DNA from 2 places in the [Ruminococcus] lactaris ATCC 29176 genome. Region 1 is predicted to be linked to the other one. Evidence: a T-box and tRNA genes for the amino acid it is inferred to sense, from the RefSeq annotation. Region 1 holds a T-box; the other holds one or more tRNA genes.

What was found. A T-box is a leader RNA that pairs with one kind of tRNA and senses whether it is charged. The one in region 1 lies ahead of proS (proline--tRNA ligase), so its partner is inferred to be a tRNA-Pro.
Positions count from the first base shown of each region.
Region 2: it has a tRNA-Pro gene. The T-box ahead of proS (proline--tRNA ligase) is inferred to sense a tRNA for this amino acid. The anticodon was not compared.

Region 1 covers NZ_CP102292.1:2,309,485-2,312,885, reverse strand. Annotated here, with positions in the region: gene NQ541_RS10750 (5-bromo-4-chloroindolyl phosphate hydrolysis family protein) at 1-243, shown strand, start outside; gene NQ541_RS10745 (toxic anion resistance protein) at 266-1,399, shown strand; T-box leader at 1,514-1,723, shown strand; gene proS (proline--tRNA ligase) at 1,796-3,232, shown strand.
Region 2 covers NZ_CP102292.1:2,017,512-2,020,912, forward strand. Annotated here, with positions in the region: gene NQ541_RS09435 (YoaK family protein) at 157-837, shown strand; tRNA gene NQ541_RS09440 (tRNA-Leu) at 944-1,024, opposite strand; tRNA gene NQ541_RS09445 (tRNA-Lys) at 1,086-1,158, opposite strand; tRNA gene NQ541_RS09450 (tRNA-Gln) at 1,192-1,263, opposite strand; tRNA gene NQ541_RS09455 (tRNA-His) at 1,311-1,384, opposite strand; tRNA gene NQ541_RS09460 (tRNA-Arg) at 1,392-1,465, opposite strand; tRNA gene NQ541_RS09465 (tRNA-Gly) at 1,505-1,575, opposite strand; tRNA gene NQ541_RS09470 (tRNA-Pro) at 1,582-1,656, opposite strand; gene NQ541_RS09475 (metallophosphoesterase family protein) at 1,847-2,326, opposite strand; gene NQ541_RS09480 (XTP/dITP diphosphatase) at 2,323-2,937, opposite strand; gene NQ541_RS09485 (THUMP domain-containing class I SAM-dependent RNA methyltransferase) at 2,950-3,401, opposite strand, start outside.

The DNA of each region.
Region 1 (3,401 bases):
CTTCCGACTACGATCAAATTACTCCAGGCATATCAGGATCTGGATGCACAGCCGGTGCAGGGGGAAAATATCATTTCTTCTAAAAAGGAGATTGAGAAGACGCTGGATACTCTGAACAGGGCATTTGAAAAATTACTGGATGATTTATTTCAGGAAACTGCATGGGATGTATCTACGGATATTTCCGTACTGCATACCATGTTGGCACAAGAAGGACTGACAGAGGATGGTCTGAAAAAATAAAGAGCAGATGGAGGACGAAAAGATGAGTGATGAGTTTAAGGATGTGAGCACAGTTCCAACTCTGACGCTGGAGCCGTTCCAGCCGGAAGCGGAAAAGCAGGCTGTTGTAAAGACAGAGGAACCGCCGATGGATGAGACGATCCTGACCGAAGAAGAACGGAAGATGGTGGATGAATTTGCAAAGCAGATCGATCTGACCAATTCGGGTCTGGTACTTCAATATGGAGCTGGTACGCAGAAGAAGATGGCAGATTTCTCAGAGTCAGCACTGGAAAATGTAAAATCAAAAGATCTCGGTGAGGTGGGAGAACTTTTATCCGGTGTTGTAAAAGAACTGAAATCCTTTGATGAAGAGGAAGAAAAAGGGTTCTTTGGAATCTTTAAAAAAGCTTCCAACAAGATCGAATCCATGAAGGTGAAATATGCCAAGGCAGAGACGAATGTCAACGAGATCGTGAAAGTACTTGAATCCCATCAGGTGCAGATGCTGAAGGATGTTGCTCTGCTGGATAAGATGTATGAACTGAATCTGACCTATTTTAAAGAATTATCCATGTATATCCTGGCCGGAAAGAAGAAACTGGAAGAGGCGAGAAGTACCCAACTGGCAGAACTGATGGCGAAGGCAGAGCAGACCGGACTGCCCGAAGATGCCCAGGCTGCAAAAGATTTTGACGCAATGTGCAATCGCTTTGAAAAGAAACTGCATGACCTTGAGCTGACCCGTATGATCTCGATTCAGACAGCACCGCAGATCCGTCTTGTTCAGAATAATGATACACTGATGGTTGAAAAGATTCAGTCTACGATTGTAAATACGATTCCGCTCTGGAAGAGTCAGATGGTGCTTGCTCTTGGAGTGGAACATTCCACGCAGGCAGCCGCAGCACAGCGTCAGGTGACGGATATGACGAACGAACTGCTCAGGAAGAACGCAGAGAAACTGAAAATAGCAACCACAGAAACGGCGAAAGAATCAGAACGTGGTATTGTTGATATTGAGACACTGAAGGCAACAAATGAAACTCTGATCTCTACTTTGGATGAAGTGATGGCAATCCAGAAAGAGGGAAGAGAGAAACGTCAGGCAGCAGAGGCTGAACTGAAAGTGATGGAGCAGGATCTGAAGACAAAGCTGCTTGAGATCCACAGTTGATGACGGAACATTGGAGACACGCTTCGGATCCGCAGTTGGCAGGATCAGCAATTTCATGATGGAAAAGATAAGATTCTTGACACGTTCGGATTTATCAGTTAGAATCATCAATGACAGAAAGCGAAGAACGGGATTAGTAGATAGAATGAGTGCTTCAGAGAGGAGACGGTTGGTGTGAGTCTCCGCAGGAATCTATAGAACCGGCCCGGGAGCTGCTGTATGAAAATACAGCGTAGAGCCTGCGTTAAAGGCGAAGTGAGTGGATGATGTATGACAGATACATTATTAATTAGGGTGGTACCGCCGAGACATTCGGTCCCTATCGTGGGGCTGCGTGTCCCGGCGTTTTTCGTTTACGTGAGTAATGAGTAAAAAGGACAGAGAAGGAGAAGTACGATGGCAAAGAAATTAGTACAGAATATCACTGCCAGGGAAGAAGATTTCGCACAGTGGTATACAGATGTAGTGCGTGAGGCAAAATTATGTGATTATTCAGGCGTAAAAGGTTGCATGAATTATCTCCCGAATGGGTATGCATTATGGGAGAATATCCAGAAGGAACTGGATGCACGTTTTAAAGAGACAGGTGTAGAAAATGTATATCTTCCGGTTATGATCCCGGAAAGTCTTCTTCAGAAAGAAAAGGATCATATTGAAGGATTTGCACCGGAAGTTGCATGGGTGACTCATGGAGGAACAGAACCGTTACAGGAAAGATTCTGTATCCGCCCGACATCTGAGACACTGTTCTGCGATGTGTGGAGCAAGACGGTACAGTCTTACCGTGATCTGCCAAAAGTATGGAATCAGTGGTGTTCTGTTCTGCGTTGGGAGAAGACAACAAGACCGTTCCTGCGTTCCAGAGAATTTTTATGGCAGGAAGGACATACGATCCATGCCACATATGAGGAGGCAGAAGAGCGTACAAAGCAGATGTGGAGAGTCTACAGAGACTTCGTACAGGATGTACTTGCAATCCCGGTAGTATCAGGACGCAAGACAGAGAGTGAAAAATTTGCGGGAGCTCAGGATACTTACACGATCGAAGCACTGATGCATGACGGAAAAGCTCTTCAGTCAGGAACCAGCCATTTCTTCGGAAGTGCATTCCCGAACGCATTCGGTATCCAGTATTCAGATAAAAATAATGAACTGCATGAAGTTTACGAGACATCCTGGGGAATGTCCACAAGAGTAATCGGAGCATTGATCATGGTACACGGAGATGACAGCGGTCTTGTGATTCCACCGAGAGTTGCACCGGTTCAGACGATGGTGATCCCGATCGCCCAGCATAAGGAAGGCGTACTTGATAAGGCAAATGAACTTCTTGATACATTGAAGGCAGCAGGATACAAAGCGAAGATCGATGATTCAGACAAAGCACCGGGATGGAAGTTCAGCGGACAGGAGATTCTCGGAATCCCGACACGTATTGAGATCGGACCGAAGGATATTGAGAATAATCAGGCGGTTATCGTTCGTCGTGATACAAGAGAAAAGATCGTAGTTTCTCTCGATGAGATTACAACAAAGCTGGCAGAGGTTCTTGAGACGATGCAGAAGGACATGTTCGAGAAAGCAAAGACATTCCTTGAGGCACATATCAATACAGCGACTACCATGGACGAGATGAACGAGAAATTCAATGAAAATCTTGGATTTATCAAGGCAATGTGGTGCGGTGATGAAGCGTGTGAAGAAGAGATCAAAGCACAGACAGGCGGAGCAACTTCCAGATGTATCCCGGAGGAAGAAGAACAGCTTTCCGATGTATGTATCTGCTGTGGCAAGCCTGCAAAGCACATGGTATACTGGGGCAAAGCATATTAAAATAAAATCGCTTGAGGCAGAAAAGAGTGGAAATTATTTCTGCCGGAAAAGGATTGTCAGAAGGACATGACGGAAAGTGGATTTTGCTCAGGAAAATAACAGAGGACATTTTCTGAAGAGAAGAGAGTGTACTCTGTTATTTTTTATGCCAAAAATGCGAAAAAGCCTT
Region 2 (3,401 bases), 290 kb from region 1:
CCCTGAACAATCGTTTTGAATCCACGCCACATTTTCTTTTTACTTCTTACCAGATTTGACATTCCTTCCAATCCTTTCTATAATAAATTTGCAAACTGTGAGAAACGTGCCTTGCGAATTTCTCACGTAAATCCAATTAAATGAGGTGACTTCTTTATGAAACATTCCATGCAGATTTCCGAATCCATCGGTCTTGGAACGATTCTCGCCCTCTCAGGCGGCTTTATGGACGCTTATTCCTATATTGAACGTGGAAAAGTCTTTGCCAATGCTCAGACGGGAAATATGCTCCTTTTTGGTGTAAATCTTTCTGAGGGAAACTATCAGACCATGCTTAATTACCTCTTCCCGGTACTTGCTTTTGCACTGGGAATCGCACTGGCAGACACGGTCCGTACAAAAGAACCGAACCTGCTTCACTGGAGACAGATTTCTGTCCTTACAGAAGCCCTGATCCTGATTGCAGTCAGTTTCTTTCCTACGACGCTCAATCTGCCTGCCAACTCGCTTACCTCTTTTGCCTGTGGCATTCAGGTTGAAAGTTTCCGCAAAATTCACGGACAAGGAATTGCCACAACTATGTGCATCGGTAATTTGAGAAGCGGAACGGAAAACCTTCACCATTATTTACATACAAAAGAACGGAAATTCCTTGATTCCAGTCTTCTCTACTATGGCATTATCATCTGCTTCATTATCGGAGCCGTCATCGGAAATGCCGTTGTGCGGATTCTTCACGAAAAGGCGATCTTAGGATGTTCCTTCCTTTTGTTCGTTGCTTTTCTGATTATGTTCATTGACAGAGAAAAAGAATTAAGAGAAAACTCTGTTTCCTGACAAGGCTTTTCTTTGGGAACCCAGGGAACTTACATTTCTACCTGAACAAAAACTCCGGAATCCTCGTATTTTTACAAACACGGGGATTCCGGAGTTTTCTTTTCAATGCGGATGACAGGACTTGAACCTGCACGTCGTAGACACCAGAACCTAAATCTGGCGCGTCTGCCAATTCCGCCACATCCGCTTATTCTCTTTTATTTTCTTCTTTGAAAGAAAAAAATAGAACAAGCAATCGCTTGTTCTGATGAGCGTGCGGGGATTCGAACCCCGGACAACTTGATTAAAAGTCAAGTGCTCTACCACCTGAGCTACACGCCCGTATTTTATTTAACTTCCCAGTAACTGGATAAACTGGGCTAGCTGGATTCGAACCAGCGTATGCAGGAGTCAAAGTCCTGTGCCTTACCGCTTGGCGATAGCCCATTAAAGACTTTATGTCTGACACTGCATGCCATTAATAATTATGAAAGGGTGGGTAACCGGACTCGAACCGGTGATATCCAGAACCACAATCTGGCGCGCTAACCAACTGCACCATACCCACCACAAAACGAGCCTGGGGGGATTCGAACCCACGACCTACGGCTTAGAAGGCCGTTGCTCTATCCAGCTGAGCTACAGACTCATTTTCCTCTTTTCGAGGCATCTCACTTTTCAGTGAGAAAGCGGGTGATGGGAATCGAACCCACGTATCCAGCTTGGAAGGCTGGTGTTCTACCATTGAACTACACCCGCACAGCATCGGGGTGACAGGATTCGAACCTGCGACCTCCTGGTCCCAAACCAGGCGCTCTAGCCAAGCTGAGCCACACCCCGATATGTAAGTTGTTCCTGCGTTTCGTTTACTTCATCCGTAACGCAAGAACAATTATATTATAGGATTCAAAGAATGTCAACACTATTTTTCAAAAAAATTTGCATTTCTTCAAAAGACTATTTGCTATTTTTTCAGAAACTTTTATTTTTCTCAATATATCAGCGTCGAATTTTCTGATTTTTTCATACATTAAAGATATTTTTGCTCATAATGGGCTTTTCCTTCTTCATCTATTTCCATCACCATATAACTTGGTTTCCTGCCATCCTGCCTTGGATAAGAAAGACTCCCCGGATTCAGAACGGTAAGTCCGTCCTTCTGAGAAAAATACGGTTTATGCGTATGACCAAACATCACAATATCGGCATTTCTCGATCTTGCCTCTTCTATGATCGTATCGACATCCATAGACACATAATAATAATGTCCATGCGTAATAAAGACATGATACTTTCCTATATCAAATTCTTCTTCCCTTGGAAGCCTGGAAAAAAAGTCATTATTCCCCCGCACAATATGCTTTTCACATTCTATCACTGCATCCAAATACTCTTCATCCCCCTCTACATCACCGAGGTGGATAAACAGATCGATCGAACCTGCCTGCTCTAATACATAATCCAAATTTCCATGCTTTGCATGTGTATCGCTGACGATCAAAATCTTCATAGTTCTCCCTCTCTGAACTTTTCTTCCAGTATCTTCTTCATCGCACGAAGTGCCTTGCCTCTGTGGCTGAGTTCATTTTTCAGTTCAGGAGTCATTTCAGCCGTCGTACATCCATATTCCGGCACGTAAAAAATAGGATCATATCCGAATCCATTTTCTCCGACGATCTCATGTGCAATCTGTCCCTCAATCGTCTCCCTCACTACTTTTACTGTCCCATCCGGAAATACGGCTGCCACTGCACAGACGAATCTTGCTCTTCGCTCTTCATCCGGCACACCTTCCAGCCTGTCCAGCAAAATGCGGTTCTTTATATCATAAGAAGTATCTTCGCCTGCAAATCTTGCTGAATAAATTCCAGGAGCTTTGTCCAGATAATCAATTTCCAGACCGGAATCATCTGCCAGGACAATATCATTTGTCATAACTCTTGAAATTGCTCTCGCCTTGATCTCTGCATTTTCTTCAAACGACATTCCATCTTCTTCGATTTCTTCAAATACACCGGCCTCTTTCATCGAAAGAATTTCCAGTCCCAGATCTGCAAGGATCATTCGGATCTCTTTCATTTTATTTTCATTTCCGGTAGCAAATATAATTCTTTTTTTCATCTTCTGTTCCCTCTATCTTTTCTGTCTCGGCGGCTTTGGTCCCTGAAACTGATAAAAATATGTCTTCAGCATTCCATTGTAAATCTTTCGGTTTTTATCTGCTTTTCTTCCGAAATAACGCTCTGCATCTTCAAAACTTGTGATCATATAAGCTGACCAGTTGTCCAGTCCCTTAAAACTCTCTCCAAATTCACGATAGATCTGTGGAAGTGTCTCCCGGTCTTCCAACCGCTCTCCATATGGGGGATTCGTGATAATGAATCCATACTTCTTTGGATGTCTCAGATCTTTCACTGCACGCTCCTGAAAATGGATCAAATGGGCAACTCCTGCATTCTCTGCATTTTCTCTTGCCATCCGCACAACACTTCCATCTATATCATACCCCTGAATATCTGTCTCTATCTCATCCTCGATCAGATCATTTGCCTCATCGATTGCCTCATACCAGTATTTCTTTCCGA